DNA from 3 places in the Undibacterium sp. YM2 genome. Region 1 is predicted to be linked to each of the others. Evidence: predicted binding sites of a transcription regulator. Region 1 holds the regulator's gene; each other region holds the start of a gene.
The links. Region 1 encodes FliA, which starts transcription of late flagellar genes. Its sites were predicted from a motif close to CTAAAGTTTNNNNNNNNNNNGCCGNTA; they were not measured.
Positions count from the first base shown of each region.

Region 2: the regulator FliA is predicted to act here: its motif matches at 3,377-3,403, upstream of UNDYM_RS07905 (flagellar protein FlaG).
Region 3: the regulator FliA is predicted to act here: its motif matches at 2,960-2,986, upstream of fliD (flagellar filament capping protein FliD).

Region 1 covers NZ_AP018441.1:2,221,508-2,227,809, forward strand. The annotation lists gene flhA (flagellar biosynthesis protein FlhA) at 1-1,555, shown strand, start outside; gene flhF (flagellar biosynthesis protein FlhF) at 1,552-2,895, shown strand; gene UNDYM_RS10025 (MinD/ParA family protein) at 2,888-3,718, shown strand; gene UNDYM_RS10030 (RNA polymerase sigma factor FliA) at 3,727-4,458, shown strand; gene UNDYM_RS10035 (flagellar motor protein) at 4,440-5,180, shown strand; gene motD (flagellar motor protein MotD) at 5,211-6,062, shown strand; gene UNDYM_RS10045 (flagella synthesis protein FlgN) at 6,230-6,302, opposite strand, start outside.
Region 2 covers NZ_AP018441.1:1,797,222-1,803,523, reverse strand. The annotation lists gene UNDYM_RS07920 (RimK family alpha-L-glutamate ligase) at 1-310, opposite strand, end outside; gene UNDYM_RS07915 (pyridoxal-dependent decarboxylase) at 315-1,778, opposite strand; gene UNDYM_RS07910 (hypothetical protein) at 1,989-2,924, opposite strand; gene UNDYM_RS07905 (flagellar protein FlaG) at 2,936-3,322, opposite strand; gene UNDYM_RS07900 (LysR family transcriptional regulator) at 3,537-4,403, opposite strand; gene UNDYM_RS07895 (quinone oxidoreductase) at 4,532-5,524, shown strand; gene UNDYM_RS07890 (lipocalin-like domain-containing protein) at 5,526-6,104, shown strand; gene UNDYM_RS07885 (YjgN family protein) at 6,254-6,302, shown strand, end outside.
Region 3 covers NZ_AP018441.1:2,466,139-2,472,440, reverse strand. The annotation lists gene UNDYM_RS11225 (tetratricopeptide repeat protein) at 1-524, opposite strand, end outside; gene UNDYM_RS11220 (flagellin) at 929-2,416, shown strand; gene UNDYM_RS11215 (flagellar protein FlaG) at 2,517-2,900, shown strand; gene fliD (flagellar filament capping protein FliD) at 3,021-5,033, shown strand; gene fliS (flagellar export chaperone FliS) at 5,077-5,547, shown strand; gene UNDYM_RS11200 (flagellar protein FliT) at 5,554-5,889, shown strand; gene UNDYM_RS11195 (flagellar hook-length control protein FliK) at 5,895-6,302, shown strand, end outside.

The DNA of each region.
Region 1 (6,302 bases):
CCGTCGCCGTACCGAAGTGGCGCAAGAAGCAGAATTTTATGGTGCCATGGACGGTGCCAGTAAATATGTGCGTGGTGACGCGGTAGCGGGCATCATGGTCACCGTCATCAATATCGTTGGTGGCCTGGTGGTGGGCATGGTACAGCATGACCTGGATTTTGCGACCGCCCTGAAAAACTATACCTTGCTGGCGATTGGTGATGGCCTGGTGGCGCAAATTCCTTCACTGATTATCTCAACTGCGGCAGGTGTCGTGGTCTCGCGCGTGGCCAGCGACCAGGATATCAGTGGTCAGTTAATAGGGCAGTTGTTTGCCAAACCCCAGGTCATGATCATCACTGGCGGTATTATCGGCGGTATGGGCATCATACCCGGCATGCCGCACATCGCCTTCGTTTTGCTGGCAGGCATACTGGTTGGCGGTGGCTACATGCTTAACAAGCGCGCCCAGTTGCCCCCGGTTATTGAAGAAAAAACCGAGGCTCCCGCCACTGCAGGTCAGGAAATGGAAGAAGCAACCTGGCAAGATATCTTGCCAGTCGATACCCTGGGCCTGGAAGTCGGTTATCGCCTAATACCCCTGGTAGATAAAAATCAGAGCGGCGAACTCCTGCGCCGTATCAAAGGCATACGCAAGAAATTTGCCCAGGAAGTGGGATTTTTGTCACCCCCCGTCCATATACGCGATAATCTGGAACTCAAGCCTTCGGCATACAGGATCACCCTCAAGGGTGTGGAAGTCGGTGCCGGTGAGGCATTGAGCGGACAATATCTGGCGATCAATCCTGGCATGGTGACCGGTAATTTGCCAGGTGCCGTCACCAATGATCCTGCCTTTGGCTTGCCAGCGATCTGGATAGACGCCGCACTGCGTGAACAGGCGCAAGCGATGGGGTATACCGTGGTCGATTCTGGCACCGTTATTGCCACCCATCTGAATCACCTGATCACCAGCCATGCGGCAGAGTTGCTGGGGCGCCAGGAAGTGCAGTTGCTCATGGATCACCTGGCAAAAGACATGCCCAAAATGGTGGAAGAGCTGGTGCCAAAAGCCCTGCCTCTGTCCATCCTGCAAAAAGTATTACAAAACCTGCTGGTCGAGGGTGTGCATATCCGCGATATGCGTACCATTATTGAGACCCTGTCTGAGCAAGCCATGCATACCCAGGATGCGAATGAGTTGACGGCGCAAGTCAGGATCGCTTTGGGCCGTGCCATCGTCCAGCAAATCTTCCCGACCGGGAATGAGATGACGGTCATGACCCTGGATAGCCGCCTCGAACGCCTATTGATGCAAGCCCTGCAAACCAGCGGCGCTGATGGCTCTGGCATAGAACCTGGCCTGGCCGACACGCTGGCAAGCCAGACCGAGGCTGCGGCCCAGCATCAGGAGCAAATGGGCCTGACGCCAGTGCTGCTTGTGCCTGCGCCATTGCGCGCCTTGCTGTCACGCTTCCTGCGCCGCAATTTGCCACAACTCAAAGTCTTGTCACACGCAGAAGTACCTGAAACAAAAACCATTAGAGTCACCAGTCTGGTCGGAGGTCAATCATGAACGTCAGAAAATTTACCGCGAACACTTCTCGCGAAGCTTTGCGCATGTTGCGCGATGCTTTGGGGGCAGATGCCGTGATCCTGTCCAACCGTAATGTGGGCGGCAAGGTGGAGATTCTGGCCATGGCTGATGAAGCCATCAGTGCCATTGCACCTGCTTCCAGCGATGAGGCACCGGTGCCTGAAGTGCCGCGCTTTGCTCCTCGTCTTAGCCCTCAATTCCAGTCTGATGAACCACTTATCAGACCGCGTGCGTTTGAGCGAGCCGTGGAGGCTCCTGCAAGTGTGCCGACTTTCAAGGCGGCGACCGGTGCATCTGGTTTTGCCAGTGAAATCGAAGCCCCGGTGAGTGCCAATGAGCTTAACGATGTCATGTCAGAAATACGTTCCATGCGCAGCATGCTGGAATCTCAGTTGGCAGAAATCTCCTGGACACAAACGCAAAAACGCCAGCCACAAAAAGCAGAAATCCTGCGTGAATTACTGGCGACAGGTTTCAGTGCCAGTCTGTCTCGCTATCTGGTGGAAAAGCTGCCTGAAGCAGGCAAGCTTGAAAATGGCCTGGACTGGATCAAAAACGTCCTGACCCGTAACCTGTCAACCATAGACAATGAAAATGAGATGCTGGAAAAGGGCGGGGTGTATGCCCTGGTAGGCCCCACAGGCGTCGGCAAGACGACCACAACGGCCAAGCTGGCGGCTCGTTGTGTCATGCGTCATGGCCCATCCAAACTGGCCCTGATCACGACGGACGGTTATCGTATTGGCGGTTTTGAGCAATTGCGTATCTACGGCAAGATATTGGGTGTCATGGTGCATGCGGTCAAGGATGAGGCAGATTTACGCATCGCCTTGTCGGAGCTCAAGAACAAGCACACGGTCCTGATTGATACTGTCGGTGTCAGCCAGCGTGACAAAATGGTGACTGAGCAGGTGGCAATGTTGTCTGGAACAGACACTCCGGTAAAGCGTTTGCTGTGCCTGAATGCGACTTCAACGGGTGAAACCTTGAGTGAGGTCGTACGTGCCTATCAGGGCAATGGTCTGGCAGGCTGTATCCTGACCAAGCTTGATGAGGCGGCCACCATAGGTGGTGCACTGGATATCGCGATACGCCAGAAACTCATGGTGTATTACGTCGCCAGTGGACAGCGTGTACCTGAGGACCTGCATATCGCCAACAAGCTCTACCTGATAGATCGCGCCTTCAAGCTCAAGCGTGAAACGGCGGCTTTCCGTTATCTGGATGAAGAATTACCCTTGCTGATGGCTGGCGCCGGTATTGCTGGTGCCGCGGCAGGAAAATCAGGACGTGCTGGTCAGGAGGTGTCCCTTGGCTAGTTTCGATCAGGCAGAAGGCCTGCGCCGTATGCTGGCTGGGCCAAAACCACGGGTATTTACCTTTTTGTCAGCCTTGAGAGAAGATGAAAAGAGTGGCATGTTGGTCAATCTCGGGGTGTCGCTGGCGCGCCAGGGTAACCAGGTCTTGATGGTGGATGCGCGCTCTTCCGAAAATAGTGTGGGAGCCTGGTTGAATGCCAACCTTGATCAGACCTTATTGGATGTAGCGAGACAACAGCGTACAATGAAGGAAGCAGTCAAATTGGTGGCTGCAGGCCTGTCGGTAACGATGCTGGCCCGTCACGCGTGGCTGCCGCCCGAAAATACCCGGCATTTGTCCAAAGTATTTGATGTGGCGGCCAACCGTGCGGACCTGGTCATCGTCGATAGTGAGATCAATCTGGATGACAGTTTTCCGCTGGCGACGCTGGATGACAGCGAACTGGTGATACAGGTTTCTGCTGACCCCGACATGATCAAGGCCGCTTACGGATTGATCAAGCGTGTGAGCAACCGGCTGGGGCGACGTGGTTATGGTATTTTAGTGTCCGGAGCATCGGAAAAAGAGGCGAGATTGATTTATACGAATATGGCGCAGGCGGCCAGCCGTTACCTGGCAGTGCCGCTGCACTACGTCGGCCACGTGCCAGAAGATGAACATGTAAGAAAGGCTGCACATTTGGGACGCTCTGTGATTGACGCTTTTCCTAAAGCCCTTGCTTCGCTGGCATTCTCCCGGCTGGCTGAACAATTGGCGAAGACCGCGCGTTCCACCTTATGTGCAGAGGGAGTCCCTGAGCTGGGTGTCGGTCTCGGAATATAATCAAAACAATGTACACCGCGAGCGGAAAATCAGATAAAAACTTCCTGTTAAGGGAGCATGCGCCTCTGGTCAAGCGTCTGGCTTACCAGTTGAAGGCGCGCCTGCCTCCCAGTGTGGAGGTGGATGATCTTGTGCAGGCCGGTATGATAGGCCTGCTGGATGCGGTTAACCGCTACGAAGATACCCATGGTGCCCAGTTTGAAACCTATGCAGTACAGCGCATACGTGGTGCCATGCTGGACGAGTTGCGTAGTAGCGACTGGCTGCCGCGTGGCGTGCGCCAGAACATGCGCAAGATAGAAAATGCCATGAATGTGCTGCAGCAAAAGCTGGGCAGGCCACCGCTGGAAACCGAGGTGGCAAAATCACTCAAGCTGAGCCTTGAAGAGTATCAGAACCTGCTCACTGACAGTGGCGGGCATCAACTGGTCTATTACGAAGACTTTCATGATGCTGATACCAAGGAGCATTTTCTTGACCATTATTGCTCAGACTTTTCTGGCGATCCTCTGCAGGATCTGCTCAATGATGACTTCCGTGACGCCGTCATCGGTGCCATAGACAGCCTGCCGGAGCGGGAGAAATTGCTGATGGGCCTGTACTATGAGCAGGAATTGAATCTCAAGGAAATCGGGGCCGTGATGGGGGTATCGGAGTCGCGGGTTTCTCAATTACACAGTCAGGCAGTTGCCAGGCTCAGGGCATACTTAAGGGAGAAAGCGTGGACTGGGCTAGCATAATTGGTTTGATACTGGTGGTACTCGGCATCGTCAGTGGCCAGCTGATCGAGGGCGGGCGCCTGTCTTCGCTGGTGCAGCCGGCTGCTTTTGTGATTGTGGTCATTGGTACTCTCGGTGCGGTACTCTTGCAAAGCAGGATGAACACCTTCATGCGTGGTGTGCGCATGTTGCGCTGGGTAGTGTCTGAACCGCCTGACAGCAGCAAGAAAAATATTGCCGATGCACTGATCTGGAGTGTGGTGGCCAGGCGTGAAGGCTTCCTGAGCCTGGAACGTTACATGAATGCTTCTACCGATCCCTTCATAGGCAAAGGCTTGCGCCTGGTGATCGATGGCATAGACCCTATACGCTTGAAAGACATACTGGATGTCGATATTTCATTGTATGAAATGGAGCAGCGTCAGGCCGCTAAAATCTGGGAGTCTGCGGGTGGGTATTCCCCGACCATAGGTATTCTTGGGGCTGTGCTGGGGCTTATCCATGTCATGGAAAATCTCAGTGACCCATCCAAGCTTGGTGGTGGTATTGCCGTTGCCTTTGTAGCCACGATCTATGGCGTGGGCCTGGCTAACCTGTTATTTTTGCCCGTCAGCAATAAACTCAAGGAAATCATAGGCCGTGAAGTGACGCGCCGTGAAATGTTGTCCGATATTTTTTATAGCATCGCCCTGGGTGACAGTCCGCGCGTGGTGGAAGAAAGACTGACCAACCACCGCAATTAAGCGACGCAGTGACACTGAAAAAATACACTTATGGCAAGGAAAAAATACCACGAAGAACCAGACAACCATGAGAGATGGCTGGTTTCTTACGCGGATTTTATTACCTTGCTGTTTGCGTTTTTTGTTGTCATGTATGCCATCTCCTCGCTGAACGAGGGCAAATACCGGGTCTTGTCCAACTCACTGACTGGTGCCTTTGGCAAAGTCATGACGGTGAATCCCAAGCCTGTCGATGCGCAGCTTGAGCAAAAGATCAAGCTCGATCCCTTGCCCCTGGTCAAAAACCGTATCAATGAAGGTTTGCGCAAAGAAAAAGCGCAAATGACGACCATGGCCAAAGATATCATGACCGTGCTGGAGCCTCTGGTGCGCGAAGGCAAGGTCAGGGTTACCCAGACCAGCCGCGGTATTACCATAGAAATCAATGCCAGCCTCTTGTTCGCTCCTGGTGATGCGCGCCTGAATGTCGATTCCATACAGGCACTGAGAGCGATTGCCGGTGTCCTCAAGCTTGATACCCATGCCATACAGGTAGAGGGACATACTGACAACCTACCTATCAGTAACCCCATCTTCCCGTCAAATTGGGAATTGTCGGCCGTACGCGCCAGCACGGTTGCCCGTTTGCTCACGGAAAATGGTGTCGATGAAAACCGCGTGACTGCAGTAGGGCAGGGCGCAAAACTACCTGTCAGTGACAATGACACACCGGAAGGGAGGGCCAGAAACAGGCGTGTATCCGTCACCATACTGGCTGTATTGCCTGAACCTGTGATAGAGGTACCCTTGAGCCCAGCATCTGGGGCGGCGGCAACATCATTGCCTGCACCAGCAACGCGGCCAGTTGCGGCATCTTTGTCTGGCGTGGCGCCGGGGCCTTGAAAACCTGAAAATCCTGGAGATTAAGGAGTTTTGCCAGTTACGGGCGGGATAGTCGGCGCAGTATGGTCAGCGCAGCACGGACATGCTAACGAAGTCGTGATCAGAGTTGGTCGTCTGTGAAAATCAGCAGCGCGTAATCAAAGCGCAAGCAGACCGTGCAAGCACGATCAGGTAGCGATATAGCCCTTGCCAAGCGTAGTTTTGACGGTCGATTGACCATTGGGGCCGTACATGGAGCCA
Region 2 (6,302 bases), 420 kb from region 1:
CTGTCATGAGTGCCAGCAGGCGCAAGGTGGGTTCGCGGGTCGTGGGGACAGAATACAGCGGCTGCAGGCGCAATGCCTCCATCTGAGTGGACAAAGCCGCATCACGATGACCGAGCAAGATCAATACCGTTGCCAGGTTCATGAGTGCATGCGCGTCATGCGGATGTTTTTCTGCATAGGCGATCAATTCTTTACCCAGTGGCTTTAAATCACCACCAGAAAAAGCAATGCGCATCAGGGGTGCCAGGCCTATCAATTTACTTTGCGCTGGCTTGTTTTCTGCAACAAGGGATTCGTCGATATCGATCATATTCTCAATCACCTGAAGTATGAATTTGCTCGCCTATGGCGAGAGTTGCATTAAGCAAGGCGTCGATATCGGCAGAGGTAGTTCTGTGATTGACGATTGCCGCGCGTATGGCAAGCCGCTTGTTAATGATGGTGGTTGATGGTGCCGCTATGCCTGACTCTTGCAAGGCCATGACGATACTGGCATTAAGTGCATCCACGGCTTCATCACTGAGACCAGCAACAAGGTAGCGGAAACAGACTATATTCAATGCAACCGGTGCCATCAATTCAAATTTTGAATTCGCCAGGATACAGTCTTTAAGATACTGCCCCAGCTCGCAGGTGTGGGCAATCATCTGCCCCAGTCGCTCGGCACCATATACCTGTATGGTAAACCAGGTTTTGAGCGCCCTGAAACCGCGAGACAAATCAGGGCCAAAATCACAGGGCCAGGGTGAGCCACCTGCCAGGCCTTTGCTCTCACGTCGCAAATAACTGGCTGGCGTGGCAAAGGTCGCATAATGTGCATCGCTGTCGCGTACCAGAATAAAGCCTGCATCGTAAGGTACTTGCAACCATTTATGAAAATCAAAGGCAATCGAATCAGCCCGTTCTATGCCAACCAGGCGTGCAGCAATAAGGGGAGATAACATACCCAGCGCACCAAATGCACCATCAATATGGAACCATAATTTTTCAGTGCTGGCGACATCCGCCAGGGCCTGTAAGTCATCAATCGCGCCAACATCCACTGAACCGGCAGTACCTATCAGCATGAATGGCGTCAATCCCGCTGCGCGGTCTGCCGCGATTGCTGCCTGCAATGCGCCGACATCCATCTCAAAGCTGGCATTCATGGGGATGACGCGCAAGGCATTTCTCCCCATCCCTGCCATGTCCATGGCCTGTGCGACGCAACCGTGCGCCCCTGCTGAGGTATAAGCCACCAGCCGTTCAGGAAAAGCCGTGAGCCCCTGATGCCTTACCTCTGTACCCAGAGTACGCGCCCGCGCTACCAGTACGGCAATGAAGTTAGCCATCGACGTGCCAGTCACGAACAGGCCACTGGCAGTATCCGGAAAATGGAATAGCTCGCTGACCCAGCGCGTTATCTGACGCTCGACTTCTATCGGTATATGATCACGCCCACCCAGATTGGCGTTCAGTCCCGCTGCCAGCATTTCTGCCAAAGTACCAACAGGATTACCACCTCCCTGCACCCAGCCCATGAAGCCAGGATGGCTATTGCCTACCGAATACGGCAAGATATTTTCCATGAATTGTTGATGCACTTCACCGAGCTCAGTCGGCGCAGTTGGCAAACCCGACTGGAACTTTGCGCGCACTTCATCCGGTATCACTTGCCAGACCGGGCGCTCGCGTATGTGCTCTGCGTAATCAAGGATATCGTCCAGCATGCGATGTCCCTGCGCACGCAGGGCCTGCCAGTCGTCCGGGTCCATGAAGTTCTTTGGCGGTACGGTCATTCAGATATCCATCCGTGAATAATTGCAGCATAAAGGCAAGAAGCGCCTAAGCTTATTCACATTATGGATGAGCGGATGGAAAATGAAGTGTCGAATAAAGCAAATTTTGCTGCTTTATTGATGCAAACGAATAGTTCAATAGCAAAAAGTGACCTAAAGGCAACGCTTTATCTACCCCCTGCTTATGTCCAGAGCTTAGGGGGAGTATTGTCAATTACCGAGGTATTCAGCAAATAACTGTTTCCTGGAGCGGGCTCGTGGGCTGGACCAGTAATCCGCCACTTCCATGATGATTTCATCGCCAGAACGAATGCTCAATCGATAAGGCTTGCCCATCATCATGCCATGTACATACATGGCAAATGCTTCGGCAAAATCGTCATAGGCATTGGTTGCGGCATACAGACTGGAGAAGCCGGTTTTTTCAAGCGCCTTGTAGATACCTGGGATTAAATCGCCATCAACTTGCTGATCGCTATAAAAGCGCAAGTCCTTGCGGTGCTCAAAATCATGTCTGAGCAAAGGAATAATGTCGCCACTCATGGCTATTTGCCAGGACAGACTCAAGAAACTATATTCTTCAGTCGATCTGAATTTTTGCGAACCTATCCACCAGTCGGGTAAAAACTCGCTACCGGCAGTCAGCACATGACCAAATTCATGCAAGAGCAAAAACTGCATGGCATTTTTGCGGTTATCGTTTTCCGCAGTTTCAATTTGCAGATGGACTTGAAAAGCTGAGCCTGGCAAAAATGGGGTGTTTTCTTTCCAGCTGGCCCAGTCATTTGCCGTGCGGTCTAAAAAAGCGTCGGCATCCATGAGTGTCACCAGGCCGAGCACCTTACCATCCGGGCCTGCAACAACGTCAGTCACCGCAGATGATCCCAGGCCGCAACCTAAATAGACACCCAGCAGGGGTTTATCCAAAAGCTGCAGCACAGGAGGTGGCATGTCCACTATCGCTGCGCGGATATCATTTAAAAAATCGGGATTCAGTTCGGCTTGCGCAGGTAGTTGGTCAGCAAAAGTGCTGTTATTCACTTTCGCAACATAGGCCAATAATTCTTCAGGTGCCTTACCTATCCTGTCGTGGAGGGGAAGATTTGCTTGCTTTAACCAGTATTCAACATCAGAGCTGACAATCACTCTTCATCCATTCATGCATGATCATTAAGCAAAACGCCTTTTTTACCTTCAAGATCGCGGGCGATAGCCAGCACTTCTTTTGATGGGATTTGGCGCAAGACAACCTTGGTTTCATTATCAACAATCTGTACCACCACTTTACCGGAATCATTGTCGAGGTTGAGATTGACGCTTTTATTCAAGCCTATGGCGCGGTTAATCTGGTCAACAGAGTTCTTGAGCTCTTTGGCAGAAATGTCATTTTGAGGCTGACTGTCTTTACTGACAGCAGTTTTACTCGCCTCAACAGGTGCAGGAGCAGACACCTGTTTAACAACAACGGGGGCAATTTTAACATCTTGCCGGGTATCAACACTGACACCGCCAGTGGCCCCACCTGCTATTTGATTGATGCTCATTTTGCTCTCCAGCCCATAAATTAAACCCAATGACGGATTACCGCATATTGTGTATTACGGTCGTTTTTGTCAAAAGTTTAGGTTTCTACCTAAGATAGGCTTAATTTAAATGTGAGCACATGTAAGCAACTGACTGTACACTGGCAAATAAAATTTCAATAAAACAACATTTTAAAATGACAAGATCGTATTTTTATGCAAGCACACTTTTCATTTATGTCAATAAATCACTCACTTCGGCACTGGAAAACAATTCAATCAAGCCATCGGCCACTGCTCTTACCCTCGGCGAGCGGCGTACATCATCATGCATGACCAGCCAGAGTTTTCTGCGCATGGGGCAAGCCTGTTGTTCTATACGCTGCAGGTCACGATGACTTTGACGTAAATAATGGGGTAAAACAGCTACTCCCAGGCCAGCAGCGGCACATTGCGCCAGCACCATCTGGTCATTACTGCGCAACACGACTTTGCGCGGCATCAGATAATCTTCCAGCCATTGATGATGGGGCGTTGCAGAATTCTTTTCATAGGCAACAAATTCCCAATCTTCTTCCTTGTGCTTCTTCAGGTAGGTTTTGCTGGCATACAATCCATAGCCCACATTGGCCAAGGGTTTGATCACCAGACCCGCCGTTTGCGGACGTGCCATCCGCAATGCAATATCTGCCTCACGCTTGCCCAAGCTGACCTGATGCCGCTCTGCCTGCAACTCCAATTCCACGCCGGTCAAGCTGGTGCAGAGTTTTTTAAGCTGGGGTGCGAGTACAAAAGTCGATAAACTGGGTGGTGCAGAAATACGCACTATGCCTTCCATTTTGCTGGTGCTGAGTGCCTTTCTCTCAAAATTGAACCAGCGTTCTTCTACTTCCCTTGCATGCGCGACCAGGTCATGCCCTTCTGTGGTGAGTTGCCATCCACGTACAAGTCTATCGAACAGACGCAGCTTCAGGGCTGCCTCCAGCGCATCAATACGCCGCGCAACCGTCGTATGCTCTACCTGCAGGCGACGCGCCGCGCCAGTCAGCGTACCGCAATCGACCAGTGCCAGAAAATAACGTAAATCATCCCAGTTCATCATGGTGCAATTATGCACAGTCGAGGCGAATTTTTCAGTAATTTTCTTTCGATCCGGCTTTGATTAAGCTGCACACCAGACAAACAGACATGGGGTCTGAACAACTGATGATCAGAGCAAAGCGAGGAAATATGCGAGCCATACAATTTTTTTCACAAGGTGGGCCAGAAGTACTTGAAGTGCGCGACCTGGCAAGGCCGACGCCCAAAGAAGGGGAAGTCCTGGTACGCGTCGATTACGCCGGTATCAATTACGCCGATGTATATCAGCGCAATGGACAAAACCCGGTTACCCTGCCCTGCATACCGGGTGCAGAAGGCGCAGGCATCGTGGTCGAAGGCAATGCAGAGCTAACACCCGGCACCAGGGTAACCTGGTTGTCGCAACCGGGCTCTTATGCCGAATACCTGGCTATTCCAGCATGGAAGCTGATCGCGCTGCCTGCCGAAGTCAGCACGCAAGAAGCCGCAGCCGCCATGCTGCAAGCCGTCACCGTGCAATATCTGACCGAAACCAGTTATCGCGTGCAATCTGGCGATACCGTACTGTTGCATGCCGGTGCTGGTGGAGTTGGTTTATTACTGACCCAGGTACTGAAACATAAGGGCGCGATCGTTATCAGCACGGTATCCAGCGCGGAAAAAGCCGAACTGGCCAAAGCAGCCGGAGCAGATCACGTCATTTTGTATACGGAAACTGACTTTGTTGCAGCGACCAGGGAGTTGACCCAGCAAAAAGGTGTGCATGTGGTGTATGACTCAGTCGGCCTGACTACCTACCTGGGCAGCATGGCAGTCTTGCGCCCTTTGGGCAGTCTGGTCTTGTTTGGCCAGTCCGCCGGGAATGTGCCGCCGATAGACCCCATGCACTTGTGCCGCCAGGGCTCACTGTTCTTTACCCGCCCCACCCTCACCCATCATATCGCTGACGCCGAAGACCTCAAGTACCGCAGCCAACGGGTTCTGGACTGGTTGCGCGAAGGCGTATTGCGATTGCGCATACATCAGGTTTACCCACTGGAGCAGGCTGCCAGAGCCCATACAGATCTGGAATCACGCCGGACGACAGGCAAATTACTGCTGGCAATCAGTGACGCAGCAAAAAATGAACAGCAAGGGAAATGACATGAAAACCGCAGTTAAAACCGCAGTTAAAACCGCAGTTAAAACCTCAATCAAAACACCAATCAACAACATCATCGCTGTGATTTGCCTTCTGACCCTGAGTCTTCCAGCCAGCGCTTTCACCGAACAGGAAGTCGATAAAAATGAACAGGCACAAAAATACCTGGCAGGTACCTGGGTATTGTTGGCTGCACCAGAAATTCGCGCCGACGGCAGCCGTGGCGAAACCTTTGGGGCAAATCCGCAAGGCTTGCTCATCATTGACGGCACTGGCCGTTATTCACTGCAAATCTACAAATCAGAACGCAGCAAGTTTGCCGCAGGCGACAAACGCAAAGGTACGGAAGCAGAATACCGCGCTGCTGCCCTCGACACCAGTTCACATTATGGCCGCTGCTTCATTGATACCGAGAGAAATGTGCTGGTCTTCAGAATAGAACATGCATCCTTCTCTAACTGGGATGGCAGTGAGCAGGCGAGACAATTTGAGTTAAAGGCTGACGTACTGAGTTACCGCGTACCCGCCGGCGCTAGCGGCAATGGCACAACTGCTATCTCCACCTGGAAAAAGCTGCATTAGCCAAGCCGCTTTAACCATTTATTTTCCACAACAGTTTGTGGTAAAGCATCTTTGATCAGAGGTCGCAAGCGCTAATGCACTTGACTTAATACTAACTCCATGCGATTGTCCATGCTCCAAAAAATAAAGTGCATGGGAAAAACACAAGCATGGATAACTTTCAAAACAATGACTTTTCGGTAAGTCAGCAATCATCAA
Region 3 (6,302 bases), 240 kb from region 1:
GCCAGTGCTTTTTCCAGATACACGATGGCATCGGAACAACGCTCCAGAGAAATCAGCACATTGCCCATATTGGCAAGTATGTGGGGGTTATTTGGCAACAAGGCAACAGCCTTGCTCAACACTTCAAGTGCTTGCGGAAACTTGGCCTGCTCTATCCTGGCTACACCTATATAGTCCCAAACGATGCCGTCCCGTGGCAAATAAGCTGATAGCCACAGGCCAGCCTCTTCCAATTGGGGGTACTGTTTCGCCAGCAAATATTTATTGAATATGCCGAAAGCAATCTTCCTGTTGTCAGGAAAGTGAGGCATGACGTCAAAAGCCAGTTTCAGATATCCCATGGCTTCATCACTCTCACCCGCATCCCCAGCCATCCTGGCCAGGGCATATAAAGCTTCTGCGTGACGCGGAAAATGCCTGATGATGGTCAGGCAGCCTTGCCTGGCCTCGGAAACAGAACCAGCATCGAAAAGTCGATGAACATCGCGCATTGCTTTTCGCGCATCAAAACTCGTTTTTGCCATGTCCGGTCCCCAGGTCAGCTTTTTATCATTAATCTTTTTTACAATTACCTCATCTGACTTACAAATTAAGTAAGCAAAATGAATAAAACTGCATGTCCACACTGGAAAATACCAGAAACCACCATGCTCAGGCTTATTTTATAGCTAATGATTTTGTTTCCATGTGTTAAATAAAGGCCGAAAACTAAATCAAATTTACCCCTAAAGTATTTAAAAAAAGCGCCGACAAGCGGAAAGAGAAAAAAAACTTGAGCAGAAAAAATAAGATTTATTTTCAGAAACACGCTAAAACTTTTTTAGTCTCTACCGATACCCTTTACAACGGCGGTCCAATAGTCAGCACGAAAGACCAAAGTTTCAGGCTACTACGCCAAAATTGTATAACTTAGGTAAGGAGAATCACCATGGCTGTTATTAATACCAATATTGCTTCGCTGAATGCGCAACGCAATTTGAGCACATCTCAATCCGCTCTGAATACGTCCCTCCAACGTTTGTCTTCTGGCTTGCGTATCAATAGCGCAAAAGACGATGCTGCTGGCCTGGCGATTTCCGAACGTCTTTCTTCACAAATCGGTGGCTTGAATCAAGCTGCACGTAATGCAAACGACGGTATCTCCCTGGCGCAAACCGCTGAGGGCGCGCTGCAACAAATCGGTTCCAACTTGCAACGTATCCGTGATCTGGCCGTACAATCCGCCAACGGCTCCAACAGCGTTTCTGATCGCGCCGCTCTGAACAACGAAGCAAGTCAGCTGATTTCTGAAATTAACCGCGTTGCCAGCAGCACTAACTTCAACGGCGTGAACCTGCTTGACGGTAGCTTCTCTGCACAAACTTTCCAAGTCGGTGCCAACGGTACAGCAAACGATCAAATCAGTATCGCTTCTATCTCCAGCGCAAAATCGAGCGCTCTGGGTGTTGGTGCATCTTCCAGCTACGCTACGACAGTAGCCGGTGCCGGTGCAGTTACCACAACAGCTCTGGCTGCCGGTGACTTGTCCATCAACGGCTTCCAGGTTGGTGCGTCCGCTGCTGACGGCGTATCCTTCTCCAATTCTACAGGCAGCGGTATCGCTAAGGCAGCAGCCATCAATGCGATCAGCGGCAGCACAGGCGTAACAGCAACTGTAGGCTCCACTACTATTGCTGGTACTGCAAGCACTTCTGCAACTGCAATTGCTTCTGGCGACATTACAATTAACGGCGTAAATCTGGGCGCCTTGAATGCATCTACTTCTGGCGCACAACGCGGCGCACAAGTTGCTGCAGCCGTTAATGCAATCAGCACACAAACAGGTGTTACGGCTACATTCAACACAACAACTGGTGCAGTCGCACTGGCTGCTGCCGACGGCCGCAACATCACTGTAACAGCCAGCACTAACGCTGCTGCTGCTGCTGCCAACACAGGTATTACTGTATCGGCAACGGGCGCAACTGACGTCAGCACTTCGACACTGTCCCTGACTTCTACCAGCTCTGCAGGTATCACTCTGGCTAACGGTACTGGTACTGGTTTGACAGCTGCCAACCTGACAGGTGGTTTCACTTCTGCCACTGTAACAGTAGGTGCAGGTGTATCTTCACTGAATCTGGGTACCGCTGCCGGGGCCACCGCCGCGTTGACGACCATCGATGCGGCGCTGCAATCGATCAATAGTTCCCGCGCTTCTCTGGGTGCTTATCAGAACCGTTTCTCTTCTGCGATTGAAAGTTTGCAGACCAACTCTGAAAACTTGACAGCATCCCGCAGCCGTATCCGTGATGCAGATTTCGCTCAAGAAACAGCATCTCTGACACGTGGTCAGGTCTTGCAACAAGCTGGTACAGCGATTTTGGCACAGGCTAACGGCTTGCCAAACGGCGTTCTGGCCCTGTTGCGTGGCTAATAGCAGTAGGCTTATGTAAATTAGGTCTATACTTAAAGCGTAAAGCATGTCCCCCTGGTCATCTTTTTGACCAGGGGTATTTTTCTTGAAGGAAAAGATCATGGACATCCGGTCGATAGGGAGCGCATCTCCATCAGGACAACTGATCACTGACCGTGCAACAGGCCCCGATACCAGCGCCCCTGTTTCAAGGTCTGCAGCAGCATCAACGCAAACCATTGATGCCGTCAAGGCAGTCTCTTCTGCATCCGCACCGCCAGAATTCGATAAAGTGACCAAAGCTGTCGATGATATCAACAAGACAATCCAATCTCTGTCACAATCACTCGAATTCAGTGTGGAAGAACATAGTAATAAAGTAGTCGTTAAGGTGGTTGATTTGCAAACCAAAGAAGTTTTGCGCCAGATCCCGTCCGAGGAAGCCCTTGAAATCTCGCGGTCTCTGGATAAACTACAGGGTTTACTGATCAAACAACAAGCGTAATTAGCTAATCATATAGTCAGTCCTGCATCTAAGTTTTAAATTGGCATGTAAATTCCCCTCTAAAGTCTGGTTTGTCTTTGCCGATAATTTAGTACAGTACGGTCTGACAAGGGGAACAATGTGAGCATACAATCGACAGGCTTAGGCGCCAATCTGGACGTCAACGGTCTCATTACCAAATTAATGCAGGTGGAGAGTCAGCCTCTGACTACACTGGCGAAGAAAGAAGCCAGTTTTCAGGCAAAGCTGTCTGCTTATGGCACGCTTAACAGCGCGCTCAGCGTTTTTCAGTCCAATGTTACCGGCCTCAGTAATCTGGGCACTTTTCAGTCGTTAACTGCTACGGCAGGCGACAGCTCTATCCTGTCTGCCACTACCACCAGCGTTTCTACCCAGGGCAACTATAATGTCAATGTCACCAAACTGGCACAGGCACAAACGATTTCCAGCGCTGGTCAAGTCAGTTCTACAGCCAGTATCGGCAGTGGCACCAGCACGACGATCACCTTTGAGTTTGGCACTATTACTGGTGGCACTTCTGCAAATGGCGTTTATACGGGCTCTACCTTTACTCAGGATGCCACGCAATCGATAGGCACAGTCACTATTGATGGCGCTAACAATTCACTGCAAGGCATCCGTGACGCAATTAATGCCGCAAAGGTAGGCGCAACTGCCGCCATTGTTGGTGACGGTAGCGCCACACCTTACCATCTGGTGCTCACTTCTGCCAAAACTGGTGCCACCTCCAGTCTTAAAATTTCTGCCACGGGCGATGCTGCCATCCAAAGCCTGGTGAATTACGATCCTGCCGGAACACAAAACTTTACCGAAACCACCACTGCCCAGAATGCAGCACTGACGGTCAATGGCATTGCGATTTCCAGCACGTCCAACGCAGTAACGGGTGCCATACAGGGTACCACCCTGAACCTCAGTAAAGTAGGCACGACCAGCCTTGCCCTGAGTGCCAATACCAGCGGCATACAGTCTGCCATTAATGGTTTTGTCAAAGGTTACAATGACTTTCAGGCAACCTTAAAAACCTTGACCGGTTACGATGCCAGCACAAAAAAAGGTGGCATTCTGATTGGCGACTCTACAGCCAGAAATGTGCAAAGCCAGATCAGATCGACACTCAGTACTGCTGTCAACGGCCTGGGTGGAAACATCACCAGCCTTGCCAGCATAGGCATCAATTTTCAAAAAGATGGCACACTCTCCGTCGATTCGACGAAACTCAGTGCTGCCTTGTCGACGAATTACAATGAGATCAGCGGTTTGTTTGCCTCCGTTGGTAAAGCGACGGACAGTCTGGTCAGTTACAGCAGCTCTACCAGTGCAACCAAGCAAGGCGCTTATGGCCTGGAAATCACTGCCATTGCTACGCAAGGTGGCTTGCAAGGCGATCTGGACCTGAGCACCGGCAACACCACCATTGCAGCCAACACTGCCATCAATGTCACCCTGGATGGGAAAACATCCCTAGTATCACTGGCCGCAGGCACTTACACAGCGTCTTCGCTGGCAACCTTGCTGCAAACTTCAATCAACGGGAATTCCACTTTCAAAGACAATGGTTCAACCGTCACTGCCACCATTAACAGCGGCGGCAAGTTGCAATTGCAATCAACCAAGTATGGTAGTGCTTCGAATGTGAACCTGGCAAATGGCACCGGCACTGGTGCTGCCAGTTTTACCGGCACCGTCCTCAACGGCACGGCCGGCGTGGACGTGGCAGGCAAACTGAATGGCATTACAGCGGCTGGCAGTGGACAGTTCCTGACAGGTGCTACTGGCTCTGATACCGAGGGCTTGAAAATATTGGTCAGTGGTGGCTCACTGGGAGCCCGCGGAACAGTGAATTTTTCCAGGGGTTATGCGTCACAGGTATCGTCTTTGCTATCTACTGTGGTTGGCACTTCCGGCTCAATATCCAGTGCTACAGATGGTATCAACCGCAGTATCAAGGACATAGGCAAACAAAGGGATATTTTGAATAGCCGCCTGTTCGATACAGAAGCACGCTACCGGGCGCAATTTACAGCCCTGGACTCGATTGTAAGCAGTTTGAATAATACAAGTTCATTTCTTTCACAACAACTGGCAGCACTGACGTCAAGCACGAAGTGAACGAAGTTAGCAGTACCAATAATATCAGAGAGGATTAATCGCTATGTTTGGCTCATCTCAAGTACGTGGTGCAAATGCCTACGCAAAAGTAGGCATAGAGACTGGCGTGATTGCTGCCAGTCCCCATAAATTGATCGTGATGCTTTTTGAAGGAGCAATCGTAGCGATCTCCAATGCATCGCAGCACCTCAGCAATGGTGAAATAGCCTCTAAAGGTCAGTCAATTTCGAAAGCTATCGCCATTATCGAAAACGGACTGCGCGCCAGCCTGGACAAGAAGGCCGGTGGTGAAATAGCCAATAATCTTGATGCCCTTTACGAATATATGAGTGCCCGTTTGATTCGCGCCAATCTGGACAATAACGATGACATGCTCAATGAAGTAAAAAATCTATTAAGGGATTTAAAATCTTCATGGGAAGCAATTGCCCCCAGCAACGAACCTGCTGCGGAAGCACCCAAAATGAATATCGACCCATTGTCCCCTCGTCCTGCCAACTTTGTTGAGGCTTGAATCAAGATGAATAGTCTGGAACTGATCTCATTGTATGAAAATGTTGCCGTGATTACAGGCAATATGCTGGAAGCTGCGCGCTCAGGAAATTGGGAATTGCTGGAACAACTGGAAAATGACTGCTCCAGCCGCGTACAAACCATACGTGAAAGCGAAATCCCTTTTGATCTGCCCGCAGACATGCGTGACAAAAAAGTCCGCATCATCAAGAAAATTCTTGCCGACGACAAGGAAATTCGCGACATTACCGAGCCATGGATGGCGCAGTTGTCAGACCTGATGAAAAACTCCAGTACCAACAGAAAATTATCCAATGCGTATGGTGCAGGTAGTTCAGCCTGATTTTTATGGCGACCCGGCTCGATATTCTGTCCAAACCAGTTGCCAATATCGAGGCACCGGCAGCAGCACTGTCCATTAACGAAACCCGGCAGGACATCACCCCCAAACTGGCGCAGCTGGTTACCGGGCAATTGCTCAAGGGTGAAATCCTGTCAAAGTTAATGGACGGCAGTTTTACCGTCAGAGTGGCAGGCATTACCGCTAAGATGATGCTGCCCGAAGGCAGTAAAACAGGCGACCAGATTCCACTGCGCCTGATCGCGACCGAACCCCGCCCCACATTTCTGCTGGAACATGACGGGGACGCCCATTTCCCTACCCCGCTACCGCAAAACTACGCAACAGGCGCAGAAAAGCGCCCGCAACTCCAGTCCAGTAATTATCTGGGTGCGGCAACTGACGAGGTAGATACT